DNA from 2 places in the Claveliimonas sp. genome. Region 1 is predicted to be linked to the other one. Evidence: a T-box and tRNA genes for the amino acid it is inferred to sense, from the RefSeq annotation. Region 1 holds a T-box; the other holds one or more tRNA genes.
What was found. The T-box of region 1 lies ahead of proS (proline--tRNA ligase). A T-box ahead of a tRNA ligase gene usually reads a tRNA of that ligase, here a tRNA-Pro.

Region 1 (7,437 bases):
ACTCCTTTTCCTTCCATTCCTTTTTTCAGGATGTAATTCGCAAGTCCTTGTGTGGCTTTGCGAACAGTATAAATATTCAGCCGATTTGTTCCTGCTCCGATGATCCCTCTAAGTCCTGCCGTACCAAACTCAAGATCCTTATAAAAACGTTCTTTTATCTCGTTCTCATCGTTTTCAATCCCTTTGAGCTCCGCTTTGGTATCCGCATCGAAATAAGGATTGGAGAGCCATTCTTCGTACTTTTCCCTGTATTCCATAATATAATACCTCCTGGTGGTTTTCTATGGTACTTATTATACAACAGGTCTTCCTCTCTTTACAAGAGAAATGCTGTTGTCAGGGCACAAGAAGGCGCTTGTTCATCCTAGCTTAGGCGAAAGGCGAAGACTGTCTCCAGAAACTGCCGTTTCTCCTCAATCTGCCGAATGGCTGTTTTTAGTTTTTCCACATTTTTCACAGAGATCCACGCTTTATTCGACCGGTAGTATGAGTCTGCCAGCTTCCAGAATTTCTCAGGATAGATGAGCCTGAGTTTCAGATAGCCTTCTTCCTCCCTTGTCAAAGGCCGGATCGCATCATAGGCATCCAGCATATGGCCGCCTGCCCTGATGTTCCACCCCTGTTTTTCCATTGCTTTTCTGAGGAAATAATAGACATCCTCTGCCTGAATGTGATAGCCGGATCTGTCAAAATTGGTCGTCGCAATTCCATCGTCTGTCATCAAAATATTATGGTAATTATAATCCCCATGGATCATCATTCCCTTTTCCCGGCATTCCTGAAAGAGTCTGTCACAGGGCATATCCTGTGCTTCTTCAAAAGCCGCTTCCGCCCACTGAAAGATTCTGTCAAAACATTTGAGAAACTCCATCTCAAACTCTCCCAGAGGTGATTGATTTCTCATAAATTTCCGTATTTTTTTCAGCTGTTGATTGTGCCGGGCATACTCATCCCGGATGCTGCATTTTGCCGCATTCTCCCCTTCAGGTATTTCCGTCATAAAACGATGCAGATGCGCAAGGTTGGCTGTCCCCTCCAAAAGTTCTTTCCCTTTTCGGATATCACATTCCCGTCCCCGGAACCAGCGCTTCAGTATATAATTTCTGCCCTCTTCCGAGGTACTGACATATTCTCCCGTCTGGTTGGGTATCAGCTGGTCTGTCCGTGCATATCCCTCCTCTTCCAGATGGCTGCACAGCTTCTGCACTGCCAGGATACGCCGCTTTGACATCCCGGCTTCCCTAAGCAGCAGGAAGCCCTGATCCGTATCGCAAAAAAATGCACCCCTTGTTTTGCGGGTGCTCTTTACTATGATTGGATATTGTTCCAATATACTTAATTCGTAATCCTGCATATTACCTTCCCCTGCACTCTACATTATCATGTTCTGTTTAATGTATGATGCCAGTTAAGGTAATATGACAGAATCCTGTGAATTGCAAAGTCATGACTGACTGTAAATCTCTTTCGCCCTTTTCAGAAGCATCTCTTTTGTGTTCCTTTCAGGCATTTCCAATACCTCTTCCAGAAGTTTGTCAAGAATCTCTCCCATTTCCCGTCCCGGACGGATCCCCTCTGTTATCAGGTCCCTTCCATTGACTGCCAGCTCCTTCACGGAAGTACACTGGTTCAGTGATAAGATTTCTTTATAAATCGCTTCCACCTTACTGATATCGTCCAGTTTCTCTCTTCTTAGATATTCGCTCTGGGCCAAAACATCTGCCCGCCGTACTTCCAGATAAAGGGGAAACAGCTCTTTTCCTATCCGGTTCATAGCCCGCCGCACATTTGCCGGGGTCGCCGGCATTCTCAGGTCATGGTAGCAGACCAGCTTTGCCGTCTTTCTAAGGGTATCATTATCAAATTTCAGGCGGCGCATGACTGTCCTGGTAATTTCCTCACTTTTGACCGCATGTCTTTTAAAATGAGCAACTCCGTCTTCATCCACAGTCTTCAGGGCCGGTTTCCCCATATCATGGAAAAACATGGTCAAGCGAAGGACTTTGTCAGGCCGTATGTTTTGCAGCGCATGAAGGGTATGTTCCCCTACACTGTACATATGATGGGGTGTCTCCTGCTCTGTCTCCATAAGCAGGTCAAATTCCGGCAGAAAGACTTTTGTAATTCCAAGCCGCCATGCTTCACGCAGAAGATCCGGCCGGTCGGAAACCAGTATTTTCACCAGCTCTGTCTGTATGCGCTCCGCACTGATATTTGCCAGCGTTCCGGCCAGTTCTCTCATCCCTTCCCTCGTCTCTTCTTCCAGATCGAACTCTAACTGCGCCGCAAAGCGGACGCCTCTTAAAATACGCAGGGCATCTTCTGAAAAACGCTCTCTTGCATTTCCTACGCAGCGGATCACTTTCCCTTCCAGATCCTTCAGGCCGCCGAATATATCCACCAGGCCTTCCTCATCATTATAGGCCATGGCGTTGATAGTAAAATCTCTTCTCTTCAAATCTTCTTTTAAGCTCCGGGTAAACGTAACTTCCCTGGGATGGCGGCTGTCCTCATATTCTCCGTCCACTCGGTATGTTGTAACCTCATAGCCCGTCCTCCCTTTCAGGACTGTGACAGTACCGTGCTCAATCCCGGTATCAAAAGTCCGCGCAAACAGGGCCTTTGTCTCCTCCGGCATAGCGGAAGTCGTAATATCCCAATCTTCCGGCATTCTTCCCAGTATAGAATCGCGCACACAGCCGCCTACCGCATAGGCTTCATATCCGTTTTTCTGCAGCGTGCATATGATATCCTTCACATCTTCCGGCATTTCGATATGGATATTCATTGTTCCTATCCCCTTTCGCTCTTAGTCATTGTAAAATATAGCATAGGAAGAAAGATTTCTGCAAGAGAAAGGACGGGGTACTTTAAACTCCCGTCCCTTCTGAATATTAATAAGATTTTCCCCAGTATGCCATATGCTTTGCAGGTTTACCGCACCAGATACATTTGTCTGAGATCATTTCCTCATCCTCGATCAAACACCTCGTTGCAGCTCCTCCTGTTGCATATTTTACTTCACCTTCACATTCCGGATCCCCGCACCAGCATGCCTTTACAAATCCACGGTTTGCCTTAAATTTCTCAACCATTTCATCCATTGTAACAGCGGTGTCAATGTGATTGTTCAAAAATTCTTCTGCTCTGTTGTACATATCCTGCTGGATCGTCTCCAGAATATCACGAAGTTTTACTGCAATCTCATCCAGGGATACGACAATCTTTTCACGTGTATCACGGCGTACGACAACAACCTGATTCTTCTCAATGTCTTTTGGTCCGATTTCAATACGGGTCGGAATACCAAGCATTTCCTGTTCGGAGAATTTCCATCCCGGACTCTTGTCGGAATCATCGATCTTCACTCTGTATCCGGCTTTCTTCAGCTCGTCAAGAAGTGCATGCGCTCTGTCAAGCACGCCTTCTTTATGCTGTGCGATCGGAATAATACGGCATTCTACAGGCGCAACGTGAGGCGGAAGTACGAGTCCGCTGTCATCACCGTGAACCATGATGATCGCTCCGATACTTCTTGTGGACCATCCCCAGGAAGTCTCATATACACTCTGAAGCTGGTTGTTCTTATCTACATATTTAATTCCGAAAGCATCCGGGAATCCGCTTCCGAAGAAATGGCTTGTTGCGGACTGAAGCGCCTTCCCGTCATGCATCAGTGCTTCAATTGTATAGGTATCCTGTGCTCCTGCAAATTTTTCATGCTCTGCTTTTCTTCCTGACACAAAAGGAATTGCCAGTGTTTCTCTGTAGCAGTCCTCATAGACATGGAACATCTGAATAGTACGGGCTTCTGCTTCCTCATAGGTCGCGTGGATCGTATGCCCTTCCTGCCACAAAAATTCTCTGGAACGCAGGAACGGTCTTGTAGTCTTCTCCCAGCGCATGACGGAATTCCACTGGTTCCATACCTTCGGCAGATCTCGATAGGATTTTACTGTTTTCGCCCACAGATCACAGAATAATGTCTCAGATGTCGGACGGATGCACATCCTTTCCTGCAGTCTTTCCATACCGCCGTGGGTAACCCATGCTACTTCCGGTGCAAAACCTTCAATATGGTCTGCTTCCTTTTCCAGCAGACTTTCCGGAATCAGAAGAGGCAGGGATACATTTTCTACTCCTGTTTCTTTAAACCGTCTGTCAAGGTCCGCCTGGATCAGCTCCCAGATAGCATATCCGTTCGGCAGATAGTTCAGACAGCCTTTTACGCTGGAATAATCACAAAGTTCTGCTTCACGCACAACGTCTGTGTACCACTGTGCGAAATTTTCATCACGTGATGTAATGTTCTTTACAAGTTTCTTTTCCTGAGCCATGATTTTTTTCTCCTTTTCTTTTTCTCTTTTTCTTTTTACGGGACCCTTGCCCCATACTGCCGGCAGTTATTCGGACATATGACCGGACGACTGCCATTGTCATATCGGGAAAAGAAAAAAGCGCCGGGCTTTTCATTTCCCTGAAAAAGGGACCGAAAAGCTCGGCGGTACCACCCTAATTAACTGCAGCCCTTCTGCAGTTCTCTCATATCATCCTTAACGCTGATGTCACGCTGTATTTTCATACAGAGGCTCCAAGGTAGGTTCATCATACTAGGAAACAGGAATCTTTCAGCCGGTGAATCCCCTCTCTTTTGATCCATTCATATGATTACTATTCCTCTTCACAGCCAATTCTGCCTTCTGCAACTATCATTGCCGGCAGATATTTTGTTTTTAACCATTCAGTTAACGATAATTTTATCGAATCCCTCTCTTTTTGTCAAGACCCGACTTTTGAATCGCTCCGATTTCTTCGGCTCATTGACACTTCTTTATTTTCTGTGATTAAATAATAAAAAAACTGTACATTCTTTTTATAAAGGAGAACCCCAATGAGTCAAAGTTCACTAAATATTCTATATGAAGATCCTTCCCTCATCGTCTGCGCCAAACCTCACGGCATAGCAACCCAGAGCAGGAATATCGGCGCCCGCGATATGGAAAGTATGCTGAAAACATACATTTATCAACATTGTTCCCCCAAAAATAAAAATTATTCCCAGACCAGAGAGCCTTATCTGGCCGTTATCCACCGACTGGACCAGCCTGTTTCCGGAATACTTGTTTTCTCAAAAACACCACAGTCTGCAAGAGCCCTGAATCTCCAGCTGCAAAAGAAGCAGTTCCGAAAATATTACCGCGCTCTCACTGACGGGATCCCTGCCAAAAATCAGGGAGTCCTTGAGGACTACCTGGTAAAAGACGGACGGACCAACACCTCAAGGATCTGCAGCCCTGACTCCCCCGGCGCCAAATACGCCCGTCTGGAATATTATACCGTTGCTGTCGGCGCGTCTCCTATTCCAGGAGACAACAGCGGACATTCTGTAAAGGAGGAATGCTTTTTTAAAAACCCTTCTTCTGATCAGGCAGAGCTGGAAATCCACCTTGACACCGGCCGTCATCATCAGATACGGGTACAGCTTGCCTCCATGGGCTGTCCCATCGCCGGTGATACAAAGTATCATTCCCTCTCCTCCAAAGCTGCCCCTCCCTCCAGGGAAACGGGTGCGATCCTGCAGCTTTGCGCCTTTCACCTGGAATTTTTCCATCCCCTCTCCGGCGCTCCTATGTCTTTTCACCTGACAGAAGATATAGGCGCAAGATGAATATAAACAAAGGCAAAATACAGACACAAACAAAATACCACAAAATACAAACCGGTATGAGATCACCACACGGATCCATACCGGTATTTTATACTTTACTTTTTATCGTTTTATCTTTTTTATGATACTACACCATTTCAGGCTCCCCAGCTGCCTCTTCATTCAGCGCTTCTTCATACCTTTCAAGAATAATATTCTGAATCCGCTCTCTTGTAGCTGAATTGATCGGATGTGCAATATCCCGGTATTCGCCGTCCAACGCTTTTTTACTTGGCATAGCTATAAAAAGCCCTTTTTCTCCTTCGATTACTTTAATGTCATGCACGACAAATTCCTCATCCATCGTAATTGACACTACCGCTTTCAGTTTTCCTTCCTTCGCAACTTTGCGCACACGTACATCTGTGATCTGCATTTCCTCTAGCCCCTTTCTTGTCAGTCAATGCACTTTGGCTTTTTCTTACAGTGCATACCTCTCATTTTTTTCGACTACAATCTTCACACCATTTTCTCCCACATGACGCGTATTGGCCCTGATGGTATCACGGCTTTCTACAATACAGTTTTCAATGTATGTATTGTCACCGAGATATACGTCATTTAAAATAATGGAATTTTTAATGACACAGTTGTTTCCCACAAAGGTCTTTTTAAACAATACGGAATTTTCTACTGTTCCGTTGATAATGGAACCGCTGGCCACAAGACTGTTCTTTACCACTGCACCCGGATTATATTTCGCCGGCGGCAGGTCGCTCACCTTGGAATAGATCCCCGGATACTGTTTAAAGAAATAATCTCTTACTTCCGGCTTCAGAAAATCCATGTTTGTTTTGTAATACGCATCCACTGTAGCTATGTTGCTCCAGTAGTCTTTTATTTTATAACCGTATATTTTTTTCAGATTTTTATATCTGATCAAAATATCAGTTACAAAATCGTGTCTTTCCTCTTCCGCACAGTGTTCAATCAGATCGATCAGCTGACGTCTTCTGATGATATAAATTCCTGTGGAAATCGTATTATAAGCCGCCATCATTGGTTTTTCTTCGAACTCTTCAATGCGCATAGTCTCGTCCATTTTCAGAGTTCCAAAGCGTGTCGCATCTTCTCCCGGCGCCAGATCCCTGCATACGATGGTAATATCTGCCTTCTTGGCGATATGATACTCCAGCACCTTGTTGTAATCCATTTTATATACAGCGTCCCCGGATGTAATGATCACATAAGGTTCATGACATTTCCTTAAAAAGTCCAGATTCTGATAAATGGCATCTGCCGTTCCTCTGTACCAATATCCGTTATCCGCTGTGATCGTCGGGGTAAATACATAAAGTCCCCCCTGCTTTCTTCCAAAATCCCACCATTTGGAGGAATTTAAATGTTCATTCAAAGAGCGCGCATTGTACTGTGTCAGCACCGCTACTTTCTGGATATGAGAGTTGGACATATTACTCAGGGCAAAATCAATCGCCCGGTAGCTGCCTGCAATAGGCATTGCCGCCACAGCCCGTTTGTTCGTCAATTCCCTCATCTTATTGCTGTTTCCGCCTGCTAAAATAATTCCTACTGCTCTCATATTCTCTCACCCGCCTTTATCAATGTCTCTCCGCTCTCCAGCATGCCTCCCGGGTAATCCTCTTTTACAGTCACTCCGCTGATCGCTGTGTTTTTCCCGATCTGCACTCCTGCCGGTATGACAGAATTTTCCCCTATCGTCACAAGCCCGAAGGAATAGATATTGGGTTTCAGAAGATTCGGCGTATCCG
Region 2 (7,437 bases), on a different contig from region 1:
TTTTTTCTTCTCTGCATGACTGATTCCTCTTTCTATGACACCTGCACAGCAGCCTGAGGCTGTGATGCAAAAAGGGTGAAAATATTATTCTTTTTGATCTCCAGCTGATGCAGGATAAATTTCTGTACAAAATTATTTTCCGGAGTTTTAATAATCTCCTCTGGTTTTGCAAACTGTGCAATCTTTCCTTCATTAATGATCATAACTCTGTCAGAGAGAGTGAGTGCTTCTTCCGGATCATGGGTTACGATGATCGTTGTCAGATGATACTCTTTTGCAATAGCCTTGATCCTATCCTTAATAGACTCCTTGATCACTCCGTCAAGAGCGCTTAAAGGCTCATCCAGCAAAAGGATCTTCGGTTTCATTACCATTGTCCTGGCAAGAGCAACTCTCTGCTTCTGTCCGCCGGACAACTGCCCGATCCTCTTATTCAGATGTTCTTCCAGTCCGAGAAGTTTGATCAGATCCTGTACTTCCTCTTCTGTAGAAATAGAAGGGTTATTGCGAAGGCCGTATGTAATGTTCTGATATACATTCAAATTTGGAAAAAGAGCATAGTCCTGAAAAACAATATTAAATCCTCTTTTTTCCATTGGAACATTTGTCAGATCTTCATCGTTGTAAATAATTTTTCCGCCGTCTGAATCTACAATTCCAAGAATCAGATTTAAAAGCGTTGTCTTTCCGCATCCGGAAGGTCCCAGTATGGAAACGATCTCACCATCTTCAATATTAATGCTGATATCTTCTAAAACCGGTACGCCATCATAGCTTTTTTTCACATTCTTAAGTTCAAGCATAAATACAACTCCTTTTTTCTTTTTTCCCAAACAATAAACTTTTTCTCCTTTGGCGGATTGGTCTTTACCGCTCCAGCCATGACAAATTATAGCAATGGCACCCGGACCCAGCTATCAAATTTCTTTTAAACTCATGTAAGGGAAATGTAAACTTTACATAGTTTTTACTTTATTTACTTTGTAGAAATTCTACGGGTACAGACATGCAGATCAGCGCATATCCTGCGAAGTACTTCTAACCCTTAAAAGCGCGAGCGCACATCCCGCGGAGCGTTTTATTTAGTAGGAAAAATTTTCTATTAAATAGAAAAACAGAACCTCTCCCGCCTGTTTATTTTTGCGTGAGACGTTCTGCCTTTCCACTTTATACTGTATTTCTACCAAAAATAAATATGTATTTTTTCTACAATTTTCCTTGCTTTTTCTTGCTTCTCTTCTTTGTTCTGCTCTTTCCTGTCTGTTCTCTTGCCGGCAAAGTTCTCTTTTGTTAAATGTTCGTAAAAGCTTCCATTTCCTCTTTACTGGTATAGGCCCTTTCCATGACGATATCGCTTGTCTTTCTAAGCTTTCCGGAAAGGTGAGCATAATCTCTGTTCAGTACACCTGCATAGATCATATCTACCAGAGCAAGCTGAGAAATTCTGGAAAAAATGGTATCGCCGTACAGGAACTGCCGATGGCTTGCACATAAAAGGATATCTGCATATTCAGCGATCAGTGCATTTTCAAAATTTGTAAGGACAAGCGTCTTTGCACCTGCTTTTTTTGCCAGGCGCATCATTTCTACTGTATTCTTGGAATATCCGGAATAGGAAATGCCTATGGCAAGATCCTTTGGTGTCATATTCACTGCACTGACATGCTGCAGATAATAGTCACTGTACTGCCTGCAGTTCAGTCCCAGATAAGTCAGCTTCGTCAGGAGGTCATTGGCAGTGCATACTGAATTTTCCACACTGTAGATCACAATGTTCTCTGCCTTCAATATTGCTTCTACGGCCCTCTTATATTCTCTGGTCTGTATGCTCTTTAAGGTTTCCTCCAGCATCTGTATGGAAGTGGTAATAATCTTTCCCGGAATTTCTTCCAATTTGTCCTGGCTGGTAAGCTTAAATCCGTAAAGTTCAATATTTCCATTCTCTTCCCGGTGTTCGCTTAAAAGCTCCTCTTCTATCATAGCATATTTAAAATCTTTAAACCCCTTATATCCCAAAGCCTTTACAAAACGGACAATCGTAGGCTGGCTTACCTTGGCATCCCTGGAGAGTTCTTCCATCAGCAAGTCTCCCGGTCTTCCCCGATAAGCCAGGAGATAATCAGCCACTTTTTTCTCCGAAGGGCGAAGTGCAGTATATGCTGTTTGTATTTTTCTCCTGATCTCATTTCCCATTTTTTGTTCTCTCTTTCCTAACAAAGCTTGCTTCCATTGGCAACCAGCTTAAATTTGCATCCCAAATGTTCCGCCGCTCTTTGACACATCATCATACGTTTCAGAAAAATTTCAAAGTAATCCATCACAGTGCAGATGGTATCATCCAACTCCAGATCCATACGTATGATTCTCTTTTCTCTGTCAATATCCACCTTGGAGGACAGAGCTGCATAATTTACCCTGTCATGGGTATCAAAATTGGAAGGTACAGAATTTTGCACCCGGTTTCTCCTCACATCTGTCTTATCCGCAAGAATAAGAGCCGCCGACACTTCGTCTACCGCTGCTCCTGTCCCCTCGTCATGATGACCGATTGCTGACGCTATTGTGAGAACATCTTTAAGGGGCATCTGCCGTTCTTTTAAAATCTGATAAGCCAGAACCGCCCCACTGTGAGGATGGTCGTGCCTGTTAATGCTGTTTCCGATATCATGCATGTAGCCGGCAATTTTAGCCAGCTCGATCTTGTGCTTGCCGCAGCCTAAGTCTTTCAAAATTTTCCCTGCCATTTCAGCTGTTCTGGCTGCATGCTTTCTGGAATGTTCCGTATATCCCAGCTCACTTAAAATTTTATTTCCTTTTTCGATCAGAAGATTAATTTCTTCATCACTGCGTATCTGTTTATAACTCACTGCCAAATTATATTTCTCCTTTATATATAATGTAGATTTACAGTCGGCGCACGGCGTCCATGGCAAGAACCGACCTTTCGCACTCCTCTGCCGTCATGGTGATCTGCCAGCAGAGAGGACTTCCCTTCATATGTTCCGACGCATAGCTTAATCCATTTGTCCTCTCGTCAAGAAACGGCCTGTCTATCTGATCCGGATCGCCCAGCAGGATGATCTTTGTATCCTTCCCTGCACGGGTAATGATCCCTTTTATCTGTCCGGGTGTCATATTTTGAGCCTCATCAATGATCATATAGGTTTTTACAATAGACCTTCCCCGGATATAATTCAGAGCTTCTGTCTGTATCAGTCCCCGGGAAAAGATTTCCTCAATCTTCCCCTGCAATTCCTTTTCATCTCTGTATCTTTCTTCCTCACTGGAATCAATAAGCTGCTCCAGATTATCAATCACAGGACGCATAAGCGGTGAGATCTTCTCCTGTTCATCTCCGGGAAGAAAACCGATATCCGAGTCAAACTGTGCATTGGGCCGGCATACCAGTATCCTCCTGTATTCGCCGGTAGGATTGTTCAGCACCTTTTCCAGACCCACAGCAAGAGAATAGAATGTTTTGCTTGTTCCTGCCATTCCTTTGACAATAACAAGTGGAGCATTTTTGGCAGGCTGCATCAGAGCTTCCTGAAGAAAATACTGTCCGGCGTTTCTTGGATGTATCCCATAAGGGGCTGACTTTTTATATTCCAGCTTTCGTATGTGTTCCCCTTCCACACGTCCCAGATGGGTCTTTCCGGAAGACTGATCTGCTCTCAAGATCACAAACTGATTTTCCGTAAGCTGCACTTCTGTTCTCTTTCCCGACTCATCCACCTGGTAAACTTCTTCGCAGGGGATCCCTTTTTTCTTAAATTCTTTAAAAATTTCCTCCGGAACATAAACTTCCGTTCTCCCCTTATACTGCTTTTCATGATCAAAAACCTGTTCTGTAGTGAAATCCTCCGCACAGATTCCAAGGATCTGGGCTTTTATTCGAAGAAGGATATCTTTGGTGACAAGGATCACCTGCTCGCTTCTATCCCTGGAAAGTCCGAGACATACTTTCAGGATGCGATTATCCGGCACCTCTGCTGCAAGATCCTCCGGAAGAGACACGTCAACAAAATTTTTTTCTACACGCAAAGTTCCGCCGCCTTCCATTTCTACACCCGAAAGCAGGTTTCCCTTTTGCCGGAACTGTTCCAGTATCCTTACCGCCTGTCTGGCGTTGCTTCCCCTGTCTCCTTCAGCCTTTTTCAATCGATCCAGCTCTTCCAGGACTACCATAGGAAGTATAACCTGATTGTCTTCAAAACATTCTACCGCGTGCGGCGCCTGAATCAGCACATTCGTATCAAGAACGTAAATTTTTACCATATAACAGAATGCTCCTTTCCGGTTCTATTGGTTTGTCCCCAGTATACCGTCCTTTCTTTTTTATCCAATGAAGCGCAGGTAAAATCTACGTAAATTTTTTTCGTTCATAATTTGTTCATTTATCTTTCAAAAAACCTTCATTTCTTGCACACTATTTCTTCACAGCTATGCCGTATACTAAAACCATCAAATGAAGAACAAGACGTTACGTAGTAAAATACTTTTTGAATAAACTTTTTCATAATACATGCCGGGGACTGGTAAAACAGTCACCCGGCATCCTCCCTTTTATGGAGCTTTTACGGCTTTAATGCCACTTTCATTACTCCATCTTCCTTCTTTTCAAATATCTGATACATTCTCATGGCATCCTCAAGGCCGGCTCTATGAGTAATCAGACATTCTCCTTTTAATCTTCCTTTTCTTATCAGCTCCAAAATCTCTTCACAATTGCAGGCATCCACTCCTCCGGTCTTAAAGGTAAGATTTTTTCCATACATTTCCGGAAGAGGAAGAATCTGCTCCTCCTCATACATGGCTTCGATCACTACGATTCCTCCCGGCCTTGCCGCCTGCCACGCCGCCTGGAAGCTTTCCGGGGTTCCTGCTGCTTCAATGACAACATCCGCCCCTCTTCCTTCCGTCAGCTTTTTCATCTCTTCTTCCAACGATACCTCTTTCGGATTATAAAATTTTCCGGCAAGCCTTCGCCTCTTAGCAAAATCCAGCCTTTCCCCTTCAATATCCGCCGCTGCGATGATTGCAGGTTCATAGAGGGCTGCGCACATCATGGTACAAAGCCCTGCCGGCCCGGCTCCGATCACTAACACGGTATCTCCCTTTTGAATTTCTCCGATCTTAGCTGCCCAATAACCAGTTGATAAAAGGTCTCCTGTAAACAGAGCCTGCTCATCTGTTACTTCATCCGGGATAGGAGTCAACGCCTGATCGGCAAAAGGAATACGCACATATTCCGCCTGTCCTCCGTCGATCCTGCAGCCAAGAGCCCATCCTCCGTTTTCATCCTGGCAGTTGTTCACGGAACCTCTTTTACAGAAAAAACACTCTCCGCAGAAAGTCTCCACATTGACAGCCACTCTCTGTCCCACACGGACATTTTTTACCTTTGTGCCTGTCTTTTCTACAGTCCCGATAAATTCATGTCCCAGTATGGTTCCCGGCACTGCTCTTGGGACTGCTCCGTTTCTAATGTGAAGATCACTGGTGCAAATACTTGTCAGCGTCACTTTAACAAGTGCATCACTTTCTTCCTGAAGCTTCGGTATCGGACGCTCCTCCATACCGATTTTTCCATTTTCCTGATAGACCACTGCTTTCATACTGTATTCCCCCTATCCGCGCCAATGCGCACTTATCCAAAAAGCTTGTCTGACAAACTTCACACAACGTTTCCTGTAAGACAAAAAAAGCCATCGCTCTCCAGCGATGCCTGTCTTATTCAAAACTTTCCTTATAAATAATAATGCAAAAATCGGGGTAACAGGATTCGAACCTGCGACCTCGCGGCCCCCAGCCGCGCGCTCTAACCAAACTGAGCCATACCCCGTCAACAAATCTTATTATACTCGAATTATGTCGGATAATGCAAGCCTTTTTTTACAATTTCTGTATTCTTTTCTGCACTTTAGATTTCATATAGATTTTTGCCTCTTTTTTATAATATATGCTAAAATAATTATAAAATTACATGCGAAAGGAGTCGCTCATATGAAACTTATCGTAATAGGTCCCCGCGGGAAAATGGGAAAGCTGATCACGCAGGTCGCTGCAGAGCGCGAGGATATGGAATTGGTTGCCGGCGTAGCCCCAAGGGGAAGGGACTATATCGGAACAGACCTGGGACAGGTCGCTATGGTAGGACGAAACTTAAATGTCCCTGTTGTTGATGATCTGGAATCTGTAATCGATTCCTGTGACGTTATCATTGATTTTTCTACAAAAGAAATGGCAATGGAAGTGGTAGACTGCGCTGTTCGGCATAAGAAAGCACTGGTATGCGGTACCACCGGATTCTCGGAAGAAGAAAAGAAGAAATTCCAGGATGCTGCTGCCCATATTCCCATGCTCTATGCCGCCAACACTTCCAAACTTGTCAACATCATGAATAAGCTTTTGGAAATCGTCACCTCTTCTGTAGGGGATGAAGCAGATATTGAAATTCTGGAAATGCATGATCAATGGAAAAAAGACGCTCCCAGCGGCACTTCAAAAGAAATGGGGGAAATTATGGCGCAGGCTATGGGAAAAGAACTGGACGACATTGCCGTATACGGACGCCACGGCTCTTCGCCAAGGGAAAAAGGCACCATTGGCTATCACTCGCTGCGGGCCGGTAATATCCCCAGCAGCCACACCGTCTATTTCGGCTTCATGGGTGAGCGCCTGGAAATCACCCACCATTCCTACAACTGGGAATGTTTTGCAAGGGGCGCCTGCGACTGCGCTGCTTACCTGGCAGGTAAGCAGCCGGGATTTTATACTATCAAAGATGTCCTGAATCTTTAGGATACTCCTTCAAAAAATACCGGAAGAAGAACTTCTTTGCTGTTCTTCTTCCGGGTTTTTTCTTTCTGTCAACAAAAAACTCTACAGTTTCTCTGAATCCAAAATAATCGTAAACGGACCATCGTTTGTGAGGCTGACTTTCATATCTGCTCCAAACTGTCCTCTTTCCACTACCGGAACACTTTCCCTGCATTTTTCGATAATATATTCGTACATTTCTTCTGCCATCTTCGGCTCTCCTGCCTCAATAAAGCTTGGACGGTTTCCTTTTTTACAGTTTGCATACAGAGTAAACTGTGAGATCAAAAGCAGGCTTCCTCCTACTGTCTCCAGAGACAGGTTTGTTTTTCCGTTTTCATCTTCAAAGATGCGAAGGCCGATCATTTTCTTTATCATTTTATCTGCAATCTCTTTTGTGTCAGTGTCAGAAACTCCGATCAGAACCATAAATCCTTTCCCAATTTCTCCAAGCGTCTGCCCGTCCACCTTGACATCTGCATTTGTAACGCGCTGTATCACGAATCTCATTTTGCATTTCCTCCTTTTCGCATGTCATAAATTCTCGTATTTTCTATCATCCACGAATCGGAAGAACTTGTCAATATTTATCCTGTAATTTTGTCTTCCATCTTT

Region 2: it encodes a tRNA-Pro, which carries the amino acid that the T-box ahead of proS (proline--tRNA ligase) is inferred to sense. The anticodon was not compared.

Annotation. Positions count from the first base shown of each region.
Region 1 is NZ_JAYAZJ010000072.1:24,440-31,876, forward strand. It holds gene WJ238_RS05965 (phospho-sugar mutase) at 1-257, opposite strand, end outside; gene WJ238_RS05970 (CotS family spore coat protein) at 365-1,354, opposite strand; gene WJ238_RS05975 (CCA tRNA nucleotidyltransferase) at 1,445-2,782, opposite strand; gene proS (proline--tRNA ligase) at 2,895-4,337, opposite strand; T-box leader at 4,482-4,694, opposite strand; gene WJ238_RS05985 (RluA family pseudouridine synthase) at 4,892-5,668, shown strand; gene spoVG (septation regulator SpoVG) at 5,796-6,083, opposite strand; gene glgD (glucose-1-phosphate adenylyltransferase subunit GlgD) at 6,129-7,247, opposite strand; gene WJ238_RS06000 (glucose-1-phosphate adenylyltransferase) at 7,244-7,437, opposite strand, start outside.
Region 2 is NZ_JAYAZJ010000134.1:616-8,052, reverse strand. It holds gene WJ238_RS11570 (extracellular solute-binding protein) at 1-17, opposite strand, end outside; gene WJ238_RS11565 (ABC transporter ATP-binding protein) at 33-803, opposite strand; gene WJ238_RS11560 (MurR/RpiR family transcriptional regulator) at 1,291-2,193, opposite strand; gene WJ238_RS11555 (HD domain-containing protein) at 2,211-2,873, opposite strand; gene WJ238_RS11550 (PhoH family protein) at 2,905-4,278, opposite strand; gene WJ238_RS11545 (alcohol dehydrogenase) at 4,578-5,618, opposite strand; tRNA gene WJ238_RS11540 (tRNA-Pro) at 5,771-5,845, opposite strand; gene dapB (4-hydroxy-tetrahydrodipicolinate reductase) at 6,007-6,804, shown strand; gene dtd (D-aminoacyl-tRNA deacylase) at 6,886-7,332, opposite strand; gene WJ238_RS11525 (CarD family transcriptional regulator) at 7,410-7,437, opposite strand, start outside.